Xanthobacter dioxanivorans: one gene and its partner. The main gene of each other region encodes a partner of the protein of the gene in region 2 in a complex. Links are inferred from orthologs where the notes say so. Each region holds a gene or a part of one and is shown on either strand. Other genes may lie near its edges.

What was found.
Region 1: the proteins of tsaD (region 2) and tsaB are in contact, whole or in part, in a solved structure (PDB 4WQ4), measured with the Escherichia coli proteins. The link is inferred for Xanthobacter dioxanivorans from one-to-one orthologs.

Annotation. Positions count from the first base shown.
Region 1 is NZ_CP063362.1:1,617,144-1,623,022, forward strand. What follows is about bases 1,216-4,147. They hold tsaB (tRNA (adenosine(37)-N6)-threonylcarbamoyltransferase complex dimerization subunit type 1 TsaB), read right to left. Parts: upstream 3,058-4,147; coding sequence 2,374-3,057; downstream 1,216-2,373. Other genes in these bases: EZH22_RS07680 (lysophospholipid acyltransferase family protein), read right to left, coding at 1,216-1,379; EZH22_RS07685 (Fur family transcriptional regulator), read right to left, coding at 1,376-1,759; rimI (ribosomal protein S18-alanine N-acetyltransferase), read right to left, coding at 1,887-2,363; EZH22_RS07700 (NifU family protein), read right to left, coding at 3,159-3,719. Outside these bases: EZH22_RS07675 (SDR family oxidoreductase), read right to left, coding at 1-448; more of EZH22_RS07680, read right to left, coding at 498-1,215; transcription termination factor Rho, read right to left, coding at 4,312-5,580; protoporphyrinogen oxidase HemJ, read right to left, coding at 5,831-5,879. UniProt on the Escherichia coli protein: Required for the formation of a threonylcarbamoyl group on adenosine at position 37 (t(6)A37) in tRNAs that read codons beginning with adenine.
Region 2 is NZ_CP063362.1:5,753,904-5,759,761, forward strand. The notes cover bases 2,948-5,858. They hold tsaD (tRNA (adenosine(37)-N6)-threonylcarbamoyltransferase complex transferase subunit TsaD), read left to right. Parts: upstream 2,948-3,823; coding sequence 3,824-4,894; downstream 4,895-5,858. Other genes in these bases: hemC (hydroxymethylbilane synthase), read right to left, coding at 2,948-3,725; EZH22_RS26825 (NAD(P)H-dependent glycerol-3-phosphate dehydrogenase), read left to right, coding at 4,931-5,858. Outside these bases: EZH22_RS26800 (heme biosynthesis protein HemY), read right to left, coding at 1-418; EZH22_RS26805 (COG4223 family protein), read right to left, coding at 415-1,851; EZH22_RS26810 (uroporphyrinogen-III synthase), read right to left, coding at 1,962-2,660; more of hemC, read right to left, coding at 2,772-2,947.

The DNA of each region.
Region 1 (5,879 bases), 4.1 Mb from region 2 along the record:
CGCCGCCCGCCCGGCCGAAGGCCAGCCATTCCTCCTCCGCCTTCAGGCGCCGCTCCAGCCGCGGGCTGCCGGCGCGCGGCGGGGTCGTCTCATCCACCCATGCCCCGCCGTGGTCGCCATAGACCCCGAGGGTGGTGAGGTAGACCACCTGCCGCAGCCCCCCCTCCGCCAATACCGTCCGGGCGCAGCGCAACACCGGGTCGCCCCGCTCGTCCGGCGGTGCCGATACCAGCAGCACCTCCGCCGCTTTCAGGGCCGGGGACAGGTCCTGCGAAAGGCTTTCACCATCAAACAGGTGCGGCGCCACGCCCGCCGGCAGGCCGGCGAGGCGCTCCGCCGTCCGGGCCGTCCCGATGACGCGGGGGAAGGCGGCCGGGTGCCGTGCGGCCAGATGGCGGGCGCAATAGCCGAAGCCCAGGGCGGCGAGGCAGGTGGGGGAAGAGCTCATGGTGCGGTGATGCCGCAGCCGGAGGCCGCAGACAAGGGCCGACGGCCCCTCAGCCGGCGCGGCCGGCGAGGGAGAGGGCGCACATATGGCGCACCGCCGCCTCGCAGGCCCGCGTCACGCTCTTGCGGTCATGGGCGGCATCGAGTTGCAGCGGCGCGCCGAAGGTCACCTCCACGTCGAGGGCGCCCTGCCGCAGCACGTCGAGAAGATGCGGGGCAAGCGACATGTCGCCGAACCAGGCGGCGACGGGTCGGTGTCGGCGTCCCATGGGCACGCCCTGGAGCCGCACATAGGCGACGGCGAGGGGCTGCACCACCACCTCCTCGGTGGCCGCGAACGCCTCGCGCACCGCCCCCACGAGGGCGGTGCGGAAGGGCAGGACCCGATTGCCATCGCTGGAGGTGCCTTCGGCGAAGAGCACCACCGGATCGCCCTCGTGCAGGCGGCTGGCGATCTCCCGGTTCACCTCGCCGGTGGCCTGGCGGCGCTGGCGGTCCACGAAGACGGTGCGCTGGAACCGGGCCAGAAGGCCGATGACCGGCCAGCCGGCCACCTCGCTCTTCGCCACGAAGAACAGAGGCGTGAGCGAACCGACGACCGATATGTCCAGCCAGGAGGCGTGATTGGCGAGAAGAAGCAGAGGGCGGCCGGAGGCCGGCGCGCCGCGGACGCTCACCCGCACGCCGATCAGCCGCAGCAGCAGGCGGTGGTAGAGCACCGGAATCCGGCGCCGGGCGGGCAGGCGCAGGCGCAGGGAAAGCCACTGCAGCGGGATGCCGACGATGGTCACCGCCGCCACCAGCACCAGCACCGCGCCCATGCGCAGCCGGTCGAGGAGGCGCGACAGGGCCGGCCGTTCGGGACCAAGATCGTCCACGCCTGCGCCGTCACCGGGGGCGGCCCGGGCGCCGGCACCGCCGGGGGATGTCACGGCTTCTCGTCCTCGTCGAGGGGGACGGCATAGAGTTCGAGCCGATGGCCCCGCAGCTTGAAGCCGAGGCGACGGGCGATGGCCTCCTGGAGGGCTTCGATCTCCTCGGAGCGGAACTCGATGACCCGGCCGGTGCGCAGGTCGATGAGGTGGTCGTGGTGCTCGTCGGGCATCTGCTCGTAGCGGGCCCGGCCGTCGCCGAAATCGTGCCGCTCGATGATGCCGGCGTCCTCCAGCATCTTCACCGTACGGTAGACCGTCGAGATGGAGATGTTGTCGTCGATGGCGACCGCACGGCGGTGGAGTTCCTCCACGTCCGGATGGTCCTGCGCGCCGGACAGCACGCGGGCGATGATGCGCCGCTGTTCCGTCATCCTCATGCCCTTGGCGAGGCAGGCCTCTTCGATGACGCTGATCTTGTCGCTCAAGCGCGACCTCCGAACGACGGCGGGGGGACTGGCTGCCTTATCGCCCTCCCGTCCCTTCCCTGCAAGGGGGCCATCCGTCTCAGAAATCGCGCCTCAGCATGAGCGCGTCGGCGCCGCCCGCATAGTAGCCGCGCCGCCGCCCGGTCTCCCGGTAGCCGAGGGTGCGATAAAGGGCGAGGGCGGCGACGTTGGCTTCCTCCACCTCGAGGAACGAGGTGGTGACGCCCTCGCTGGCGAGCCGGGCGAGGTGGTGGGAGAGCAGCAGCCGGCCGATGCCGCGCCGGCGCCGGTCGGTGACCACCGCCACGGTGAGCACTTCGGCTTCCGGCGGCACCACATGGGAAAGGATGAAGCCGACCGGCGCGCGGCGCCCGCCGCCACACGCGACGTGAGCCCTCACGGCACGCTCCGCCAGAAGGCGCTCGAACTCATCGACGCCCCAGCCACGGGCAAAGGCGCGCGCGTGAATCGCCGCAAGATGCGGGATGTCGTCGGCGCAGGCCTCCCTGAGGCGCGGCGGTCGTGGCGGAAAGAGACGGTCGAGGAGGTGCATCATGGCGGGCACATCAGCGGCGGGCGATGCGCGCCTTGTCCTGGGGCTTGGCATCCGGCGCGCGCAGATAGAGCGGGCGCGGCTCCGCCGCCTCGGGATCCGCGACCGCGCCGAGGCGGGCCACCCAGGCCACATCCGCGGCCGCTGCATCATCCACCGAAAGCGGCTCCTGCTCGGAGGGCGGCCACGCGTCGGCGACGAGCTGGGCTCCCGACCCCACCAGACGCACCGCGCCGATGGCCACCGAGCGCGCCGCCTCGCGCACGCTGGTCACCCGCGCGGCGATGAGGGTGCGGGCGCCGACGCCAAACATCTGCAGATAGACGTGGCCATGCCGCGCGTCGATGGCGCTGACCACGGGCACGGCATCGTCCTGGGCGAGGTAGGGTGCGGCGAGCGCAGCCAAGGTGGTGACCCCCACCACCGGCCGGTTGGCGGTGAGGCCGAAGCCACGGGCGGCGGAGAGCCCCACGCGCAAGCCGGTGAAGCTGCCGGGGCCGATGGTCACGGCGATGCGGGCCAGGTGCTCGAAATCGAGCCCGGCCGCCGCCATTACCTGCTCCACGAGCGGGATCAGCGCTTCCGCGTGACCCCGCTCCATGAGCAGGGAATCACCCGAAACGATCGCATCCGCCTCGGTGTCGAGCACCGCGGCGGAGCAGGCGCCGAGCGCCGTGTCTATGGCAAGAACGTACATGAACGCGGGTGCCCCAATCGCCGCCACGATCAACCGAAACCGGGACGTTGGGAAGCAACCCGACCCGCTCACATTCGAGAAAGGTTAATGGCACCGTTCTCTTATACCGCCTGCACCTCGAGGACCTCGGGAACGAAGTGGCGGAGCAGGTTCTCGATGCCGTTCTTCAGCGTCGCGGTGGAGGAGGGGCAGCCGGAGCAGGACCCCTTCATGTTGAGGAAGACGGTGCCTTCCTTGAAGCCGCGGAAGGTGATGTCGCCACCGTCATTGGCCACGGCCGGGCGCACGCGGGTGTCGAGCAGCTCCTTGATGGTGGCGACGACCTCCGCGTCCTTCTCCTCGAAGAACTCGTCCGCATCCGGGGCATCCGGCTTCACGCCCTCGGACAGGACCGGAGCACCGGACATGAAGTGCTCCATGATGGCGCCGAGAATGGCCGGCTTGATCTGCGGCCATTCGGCCTCCGCCTTGGTGACGGTGACGAAATCGGAGCCCAGGAACACCGCGGAGACGCCGCGCACGTCGAACAGGCGCTGGGCGAGGGGCGACAGGTCCGCGTCCTCGGCCGAGCGCAGATCAAGGGTGCCGTCTCCCAGGACCGAACGGCCAGGCAGGAACTTGAGCGTTGCGGGGTTCGGCGTGGTTTCCGTCTGAATGAACATGGCCCAATCCTCAAAAGAACGGTGCGGAACATGGCCCGCGCATTTGTCTTGAAGATAGGGGCTCCGTCGCCAAACGGAAAGGCCGGCCCCGGTAATGTCCCGAATTGACACGCTGCGCCGGGCGAGCCGGAACGCCGCCTGAACGAAAGGCGGCCGAATCGCTGCCGCCCGGATGTTGCCCGTCTGTTCCGTCCCTCCCGGCAGGGACCGGGCGAAGGGCCTGCGCCGCTGGCCGGCAGCCAGCACCCGCACGGCGCGCGCAATGGGCTGGCGGTGTGCCGATCCGGGACGCCCCGGCCGCGGCACGGAGAACAGCGGCGGAACGAAAAGAGGGCGAATCGGTCGCATCCGCCGGTTGCCCCTTCGTTCCCGGCAGGTTCGTTTTCGGCAGGTCCCGCGTTCCTGGCAGGTCCCGACCGATGCGTCTGCAGCTCCGGATGGCCAGGATCACGGCCGGTGCCCGGCGCGTGGTCCCAAGGCACGCGGACGGTTGCCCGCCCACAGGCGGCACAAAAGCAAATGCCCCGGCGGAGCCGGGGCATGAGGTTGGGCAGATGGACGGGCGGCCGCGGCGGGCCACCGGCGGCCACCCTCAGGTGTTCATGGAATCGAAGAAATCGCCGTTGGTCTTCGTCTGCCGCAGCTTGTCCAGCAGGAACTCGATGGCGTCCACCGTGCCCATGGGATTGAGGATGCGGCGCAGAACATACATCTTCTTGAGCGTGTCCGCGGGAACCAGGAGCTCTTCCTTGCGGGTGCCGGAGCGGGTGATGTCGAGGGCCGGGAACACCCGCTTGTCGGAGACCTTGCGGTCGAGGATGATTTCCGAATTGCCGGTGCCCTTGAACTCCTCGAAGATCACCTCGTCCATGCGCGAGCCGGTGTCGATGAGCGCCGTGGCGATGATGGTCAGCGAGCCGCCTTCCTCGATGTTGCGCGCCGCGCCGAAGAAGCGCTTCGGCCGCTGGAGGGCGTTGGCGTCGACGCCGCCGGTCAGCACCTTGCCGGAGGACGGCACCACCGTGTTGTAGGCGCGGCCGAGGCGGGTGATAGAATCCAGGAGAATCACCACGTCGCGCCCATGCTCCACAAGGCGCTTGGCCTTCTCGATCACCATCTCGGCGACCTGGACATGGCGCGAGGCCGGCTCGTCGAAGGTGGAAGAGACCACCTCGCCCTTCACCGAGCGCTGCATGTCGGTAACCTCTTCCGGCCGCTCGTCGATGAGCAGCACGATGAGGAAGCATTCCGGATGGTTGGCGGTGATGGATTTCGCAATGTTCTGCAGCAGCACCGTCTTGCCGGTGCGCGGCGGCGCGACGATCAGCCCGCGCTGGCCCTTGCCGATGGGCGCGACGATGTCGATGATTCGCGCCGAAAAGTCCTTCTTGCCCTGGGTCTCCTCGTGCTCGAGCTTGAGCCGCTCGTCGGGGTAGAGGGGCGTGAGGTTGTCGAAGTTGATCTTGTGCTTGGTCTTCTCGGGGTCTTCGAAATTGATCGTGTTGACCTTGAGAAGGGCGAAATAGCGCTCGCCTTCCTTCGGCGAGCGGATCTGTCCCTCCACCGTGTCGCCGGTCCGCAGGCCGAAGCGGCGGATCTGCGAGGGAGAGACGTAAATATCGTCGGGACCGGGCAGATAATTGGCTTCCGGCGAGCGCAGGAAGCCGAATCCGTCCTGCAGCACCTCGACCACGCCTTCGCCGATGATTTCGGTTTCCGTGGCTGCCAGCTGCTTGAGAATGGCGAACATGAGCTCCTGCTTGCGCAGGGTGCTGGCGTTTTCCACCTCGTTCTCCTCGGCGAAGGCGAGGAGCTCGACGGGCGTCTTGGACTTAAGGTCTTGAAGTTTCACTTCCCGCATAAGGGAAAGCCTCGATGGGTCTTGAGTATGCCGGTGCGGATCGCTGTGGGATCGCTACCAGGCGGAGGGGAGGGGTACGGGGATCGCAGGTCTTCAGGAGAAGCCGGGGCACGCAGCTGCCGCCTGGCGCTCCCGCCGGACCAATAACGGACCCGAAGTACAGGAAGCGCATTTGCCTGCGTTTAGGAAAGCGACAGGAGGATAGGCACCCCGGCGGTGCTGCGCAAGCCCTCCTTGAGGCGAAGTGAAATCAAAACGGTTTGACCACAACCAGGATGACGATGCCGATCATCAGCACG
Region 2 (5,858 bases):
CGGCCACGGCCACCTCGTGGTTGTTGTCGAGCTGCGCCGCCTGGGCCGTCAGCAGGTGGGTCAGCGGCTCATGGGGCAAGAACTTCACCGCCTCCGCCCGCGCGTGGCGGACGGCGGCATGGTCGCCGATGCCCACCGCCAGCAGGCCGCGCGACACCGCGTTCCAGCCCTTCTCGCGCCGCCGGCGGCGCGAGAAGGCGGCGAGGAGCTTCGGCGAGCGCACGAGGACGGACAGAAGCCGCCACAAAAGGAGCAGCAGCCCGGTGATCACCGCGAACACCGCGAGGGCCACCGGCACGGTGGTCTCCACCCGCCAGCCCTGCCAGACGACGGCGATCTCGCCCGGCCGATCGGCGAGCCAGGACGCGCCGAAGGCGATGGCGACGAGGACGAGAAGGAACAATACGAGGCGGATCACGGCACCTTCCCCGAAATGGCGGCGAGCTGCTGCTGGTAGAGTGTGCCGGCGACACGCACCGCCTGGGCCCGCGCCTCGATGTCGCGAACGACGGACAGGCGCGCCAGCACGCCTTCCGGCAGTTGCCTCAACGTGCGCAGGGCCTCCTCCAGCTGGCCGGCCTTCACCTGGGCGACGGCGGCTTTGAGGAGCGCTTCCGCATCGATCGCGCCGGGGCCGGCGGCGGGGCGCACCTTCACCAGGCTCTCGGCAGAGGCCATCAGCCGATCGAGCAGGGAGGCGGAGGGCGTCGCCGGCGCGGGGGCCAGCGCGCCGAATGCGGTGGCGCCTTCCTGCGCCAGGCGTGCGGCGAGCTTCGCCGGCGGGGCGAAGCCCTCCGCAGCGGCGGCGGAAAAGGGGGCGAGCTGGCCGGCGCCGGCGCCGAGCGTGGTGCGCGCGGCGGCGAGCTCCGCCGCGAAGGGCCGGCCGGAGACGACCGCGTCGCGGAAGGTGGCGAGCACCACCAGCCCGGCCGCGGCGCGGTTGAAGGCGGTGGCGGTGGCGGCGGCGTCCTCGATCTGCGTCTTCAGGGCATCGAGGCGTGGCCCGACGGCGTCGATGCGGGCACCAAGCGCCAGAACCTGCGCGCCGGCCTGCTGGGCGCCGGAAGCGGCCGTGGCGGCAGCGGTCTGGAGGCCCGCCTGCGCCGTGCGCAGCGCCTCGATCTCGCGGGTTGCGGCGGCGAGGGTGGCCCGGGCGGCCTCGGATGCAGCCTTCAGCTCGTCCACCGTTTTCACCAATCCGGGCGGCACAGCCGGCGCGGTCGGGGCGGCAGGAGCCGGCACGGGCGCCGGCGCGGCCTTGAGGCCGGCGACCGTGGCTTCAAGGCTCTTCAGCGCCGCCTCACTGCGTTCCAGCCGCTCGGAAAGTGCCGCGAGCGCCTTCGGATCGGCGGCGGGGCGCGCCTCGAGGGCGGCGATGCGGCTCTGGAGCGGAGACACATCCATGGGTGACGGCGCGGGCGCCGACACCGTCGGCGGCAGCGCCGCAGGCGCCTTTTCCGGCAGCGCATACCACAGGCCGCCGGCCACGCCGCCACCGGCGACGGCACCAGCGAGAAGGGCCGCGACGAACGCTCCGGCGCCCGAGCGGGCCGGCGGGACGGGTGCGGCGGCGGGCGCAAGCGCCTCTTCGGCCACCTGCTCGGCGCTCTTCGTCTCGAACGGGGCCTCGGCCGCCTCCAGGCCGGAGGGACTCGCCACCGCGGTGTCGGTCTCGAACGGTGCGGCGTCGCCGCTGGATGCCGAAGTTTCGGGCGCCGCCGGCGCAGCATCGGCCGGGGGCGTGTCCGCGACGGCCTCGGCCTTCAGGTCGAGCGTGGGTGGGGTGCGGGCCGGGCGGGAGACGAAGTCCTCCGCCTTTGGATGGTCGCTCGCCGGATCGTCGCGCACCATGGGCGTCCCTCGTGCCTCCCTCGTGAGATCTGATCCGCGTTCCGGTCCGGGATAGACCGCCCCGCGTCACGCCGCAACAGCCCGGCGTGCCGACGCCCGTCACAGCCCCGTCACAGCAGGGCGAAAAGCGCATCCTCGTTGGGGGCGGCGGCCACCTCCACCTTCAGCCCCGCCTTCACCAGCGGCTCGGCCACCTGCTCGGACAGGCACAGTTCGCGCACGCGGGCCAGTTCGCCGGTGAGGCCCGCCGCGGCGACGCACCGCAGCAGGGTCTTGACCGTCCTTTGGGACAAGTGCAGCGCCGCCGTGACGGTTCCTGCGGCGAGCGCGGCGCGGGCCTCCTCGGACAATGCGTCGGCGGGCTCGGCCGCATAGATGATGGCGAGGTCCAGGGTGATGCCCGGTGCCGCCAACAGGGCCTGAAGGTCCGCCGCCCGGTCCTCGCCGGCGGGGTTCAGCACCCGCGCGCCGGATGGGAGCGCGGCGGCGATGCGTCCGGCCAGGGCCGAGGCGTCGCCATCGCAGTCCGCCACCTGGGTGAAGCCGGCCGCGCGGGCTTCCTTGGCGGTGCGCGGCCCCACCGCGAACGCCGGCAGATGAAAGAAGCGCTGCCCTTCCGGATGGGTGGCGAACGCCTTCACCCCGTTGATGGAGGTGAAGGCCACCGCATCGAACGGGCCTTCGGGCAACGGCGTCCGGGTCGGCGCGATGCGCAGCATGGGATCGACCGTCACCCCATGCCCGAGCGCGCGCAGGCGCTGGGCCGTCTGGGAGGCGGCGGGCTCCGGCCGGGTGACGAGAACATGCATGGGTCACTCTCAATCCGCTTCAAGAAACGGGGCAGAACATGGCTTTTGTGGGCAGATCGAAATGACCTGCCGGCGGCGCGCAACCAGATCCCTTGCCGCGCCGCGTTCCCCTCACAGGCCCAGCAGCCGGGCCGGCGCGCTCGCCCGCAGCGTGGCGCCACATTCCGTTCCGAGGCGGGCGGCATCGACGATGGGCGCCCGCGCCTCGATCTCCGCCGCATCGGAGCCGTCGGGCACCAGCACGAGGCCGCGCAGGCGCACCTCCCGCCCCTCCACCGTGGCAAGGCCCGCGATGGGGGTGCGACACGAGCCGTCGAGGGCGGACAGGAAGGCGCGCTCGGCATCGAGGGCGATGCCGGTATCCCGGCAGGCGATGGCGGCGATGGCCGCGTTGGTGTCCGGATCGTCGATGCGGCATTCGATCGCCACCGCCCCCTGCCCCACCGCCGGCAGGAAATCCGCCGGATCGAGCAGCGCGCTCGCGGCTTCGGCGAGGCCAAGGCGGGTCAGGCCGGCCAGCGCCAGCAGGGTGGCGTCGAACTCGCCATCCTTCACCTTGGCGAGGCGGGTGTGGACGTTGCCGCGCAGCAATTCCACCTTGAGATCCGGCCGCAGGCGCCGCAATTGCGCCTCGCGCCGGAGCGAGGCGGTGCCGATGCGCGCGCCGGCGGGAAGATCATCGAGCCCCGCCCCCTCCTTCAGGATGAGGGCGTCGCGCACGTCCGCCCGTGGCAGATAGCCGGCAAGGTGCAGGCCCTCCGGCAGGAAAGTCGCCACGTCCTTCGCCGAATGCACGGCCAGGTCCACCCGGCCGTCCAGCAGCGCTTCCTCGATCTCCTTGGTGAACAGGCCCTTGCCCCCCGCCTCCGACAGCGCGCGGTCCTGGATCTGGTCGCCGGAGGTGCGGATGACAGAGATGGCGATCGCCTCCGCCGGCACCTTCAGCGCCGCCGAAAGGGCGGCCTGCACGGCATGGGCCTGCCACAGTGCCAGCGGACTGCCGCGCGTGCCGATGGTGAGGCGCGGCCTCACGGACGCGGGTTCGGATTTCGGTGTGTCGCTCATTCGTAATCTCGCGCGGGGCCGCGTACAATGCGCGAGGGAATCGAAATGGGATAGAGCGGCGTTCCGGCGCAGCGCGGGACGTTCTGGAGGGACAGGGTTTGGCCGATCTTCTGGTTCTCGGCATCGAGACCACCTGCGACGAGACCTCTGCGGCCGTGGTGGCGCGCTCGCCTTCGGGAGCGTCCGACATCCGCTCCAACGTCATCCGCTCGCAGGTGGAAATCCACTCGCCCTATGGCGGCGTGGTGCCGGAGATCGCCGCGCGCGCCCATGTGGAAATCCTCGATCATGTGATCGCCGAGGCCATGCGGCAGGCGAACGTGGACTATTCCGAGCTCTCGGGCGTCGCAGCGGCGGCGGGCCCGGGGCTCATCGGCGGGGTCATCGTCGGCCTCACCACCGCCAAGGCCATCGCGCTCGCGGCCAAGAAGCCGCTGGTGGCGGTGAACCATCTGGAGGCCCACGCGCTCACCGCCCGCCTCACCGACGGCGTCGCCTTCCCCTATCTGCTGCTGCTCGTCTCCGGCGGGCACACACAGTTGCTCGCGGTGGAGGATGTCGGCCGCTACACCCGCCTCGGCACCACGCTGGACGACGCGGTGGGCGAAGCCTTCGACAAGGTGGCGAAGATGCTGAGCCTGCCCTATCCCGGCGGGCCGCAGGTGGAGGCGCAGGCCAAGCTCGGCTATGCGGGGCGCTTCGCCTTCCCCCGCCCCATGCTGGGCCGGCGCGAGCCGGACTTCTCCCTCTCCGGCCTGAAGACCGCCGTGCGGCTGGAAGCCGACCGCCTTGCCCCGCTCACCGACGACGACGTGGCCGACCTGTGCGCCGGCTTCCAGGCGGCGGTGGTGGACCTGATCGCCGACCGGGTGCGCGCCGGCGCCCGCGCCTTCCGCGACCGGCTCGGGCGCGGGCCCACGGCCCTCGTGGCGGCGGGCGGCGTGGCGGCCAACGGCATGATCCGCGAGACACTGGCGAAGGTCGCCGCCGAGCTCAATGTCCGCTACGCCATGCCGACGCCGGCCCTGTGCACCGACAACGGCGCCATGATCGCCTGGGCGGGGGCGGAACGCCTCGCCCGCGGCCTCCGCGACAAGCTGGACGTGAGCCCACGCGCCCGCTGGCCGCTGGATCCGGCCGCCGCCGCATCCGCCAACGCCCGGGCCTGACCGGTGCCGTCTTCGGTCTTTCGGCGCATCGGCGTCATGGGCGCGGGCGCGTGGGGTACGGCGCTGGCCAACGCCGCCGCCCGCGCCGGACGCGATGTGGTGCTCTGGGGCCGCGACGGCGTCGCCATGGCCGAGATGGCGCGGCTGCGGGAGAACCGCGCGGACCTGCCCGGCATCGCCCTTGATCCGGCGGTCACGCCCACCGGTGACCTTGCCGCCGTCGCCGCTTGCGATGCGCTGCTGCTGGTGGTGCCGGCGCAGGCCTGCCGCGAGGCCCTCGAGCGCCTCGCGCCGCTGGCGCGTCCCGGCCTGCCGGTGATCTCGTGTGCCAAGGGCATCGAGCGCGGCAGCCGCGCTTTCATGAGCGAGGTGATCGCCGAGGTGATGCCGAAGGCGTCGCCGGCCGTGCTCTCGGGGCCGAGCTTCGCTTCCGACGTGGCGGCGGGACTGCCCACCGCCGTCACCCTTGCCGCCCGCGACGCGGCGCTGGCCGTGGCCGTCACCCGGGCGCTCGGCTCCCCGACGCTGCGGCTCTATCACTCCACCGACGTGCGCGGGGTGGAAATCGGCGGGGCGGCGAAGAACGTGCTGGCCATCGCCGCGGGCATCGTCGCCGGCCGCAGGCTCGGAGCGAGCGCGGCGGCGGCGCTGGTGGCGCGCGGCTTCGCCGAGCTGATGCGCTTCGGGCGGGCGTACGGGGCGAAGGCGGAGACCATCACCGGGCTTTCCGGCCTCGGCGACCTCATCCTCACCACGTCCGGCCCGCAATCGCGCAACTTCGCCTTCGGCCGCGCCCTGGGGGCCGGTGAGGCGGCGGGGGACAAGCTGGCGGAGGGCGCCTTCACCGCCGGCGTTCTGGTGGAGATGGCCGCGGCAAAGGGCGTGGACGTGCCGGTGAGCGCCGCGGTGGATGCGGTGCTCGGCGGGCGGATCTCCATCGACGACGCCATAGAGGCGCTCATGG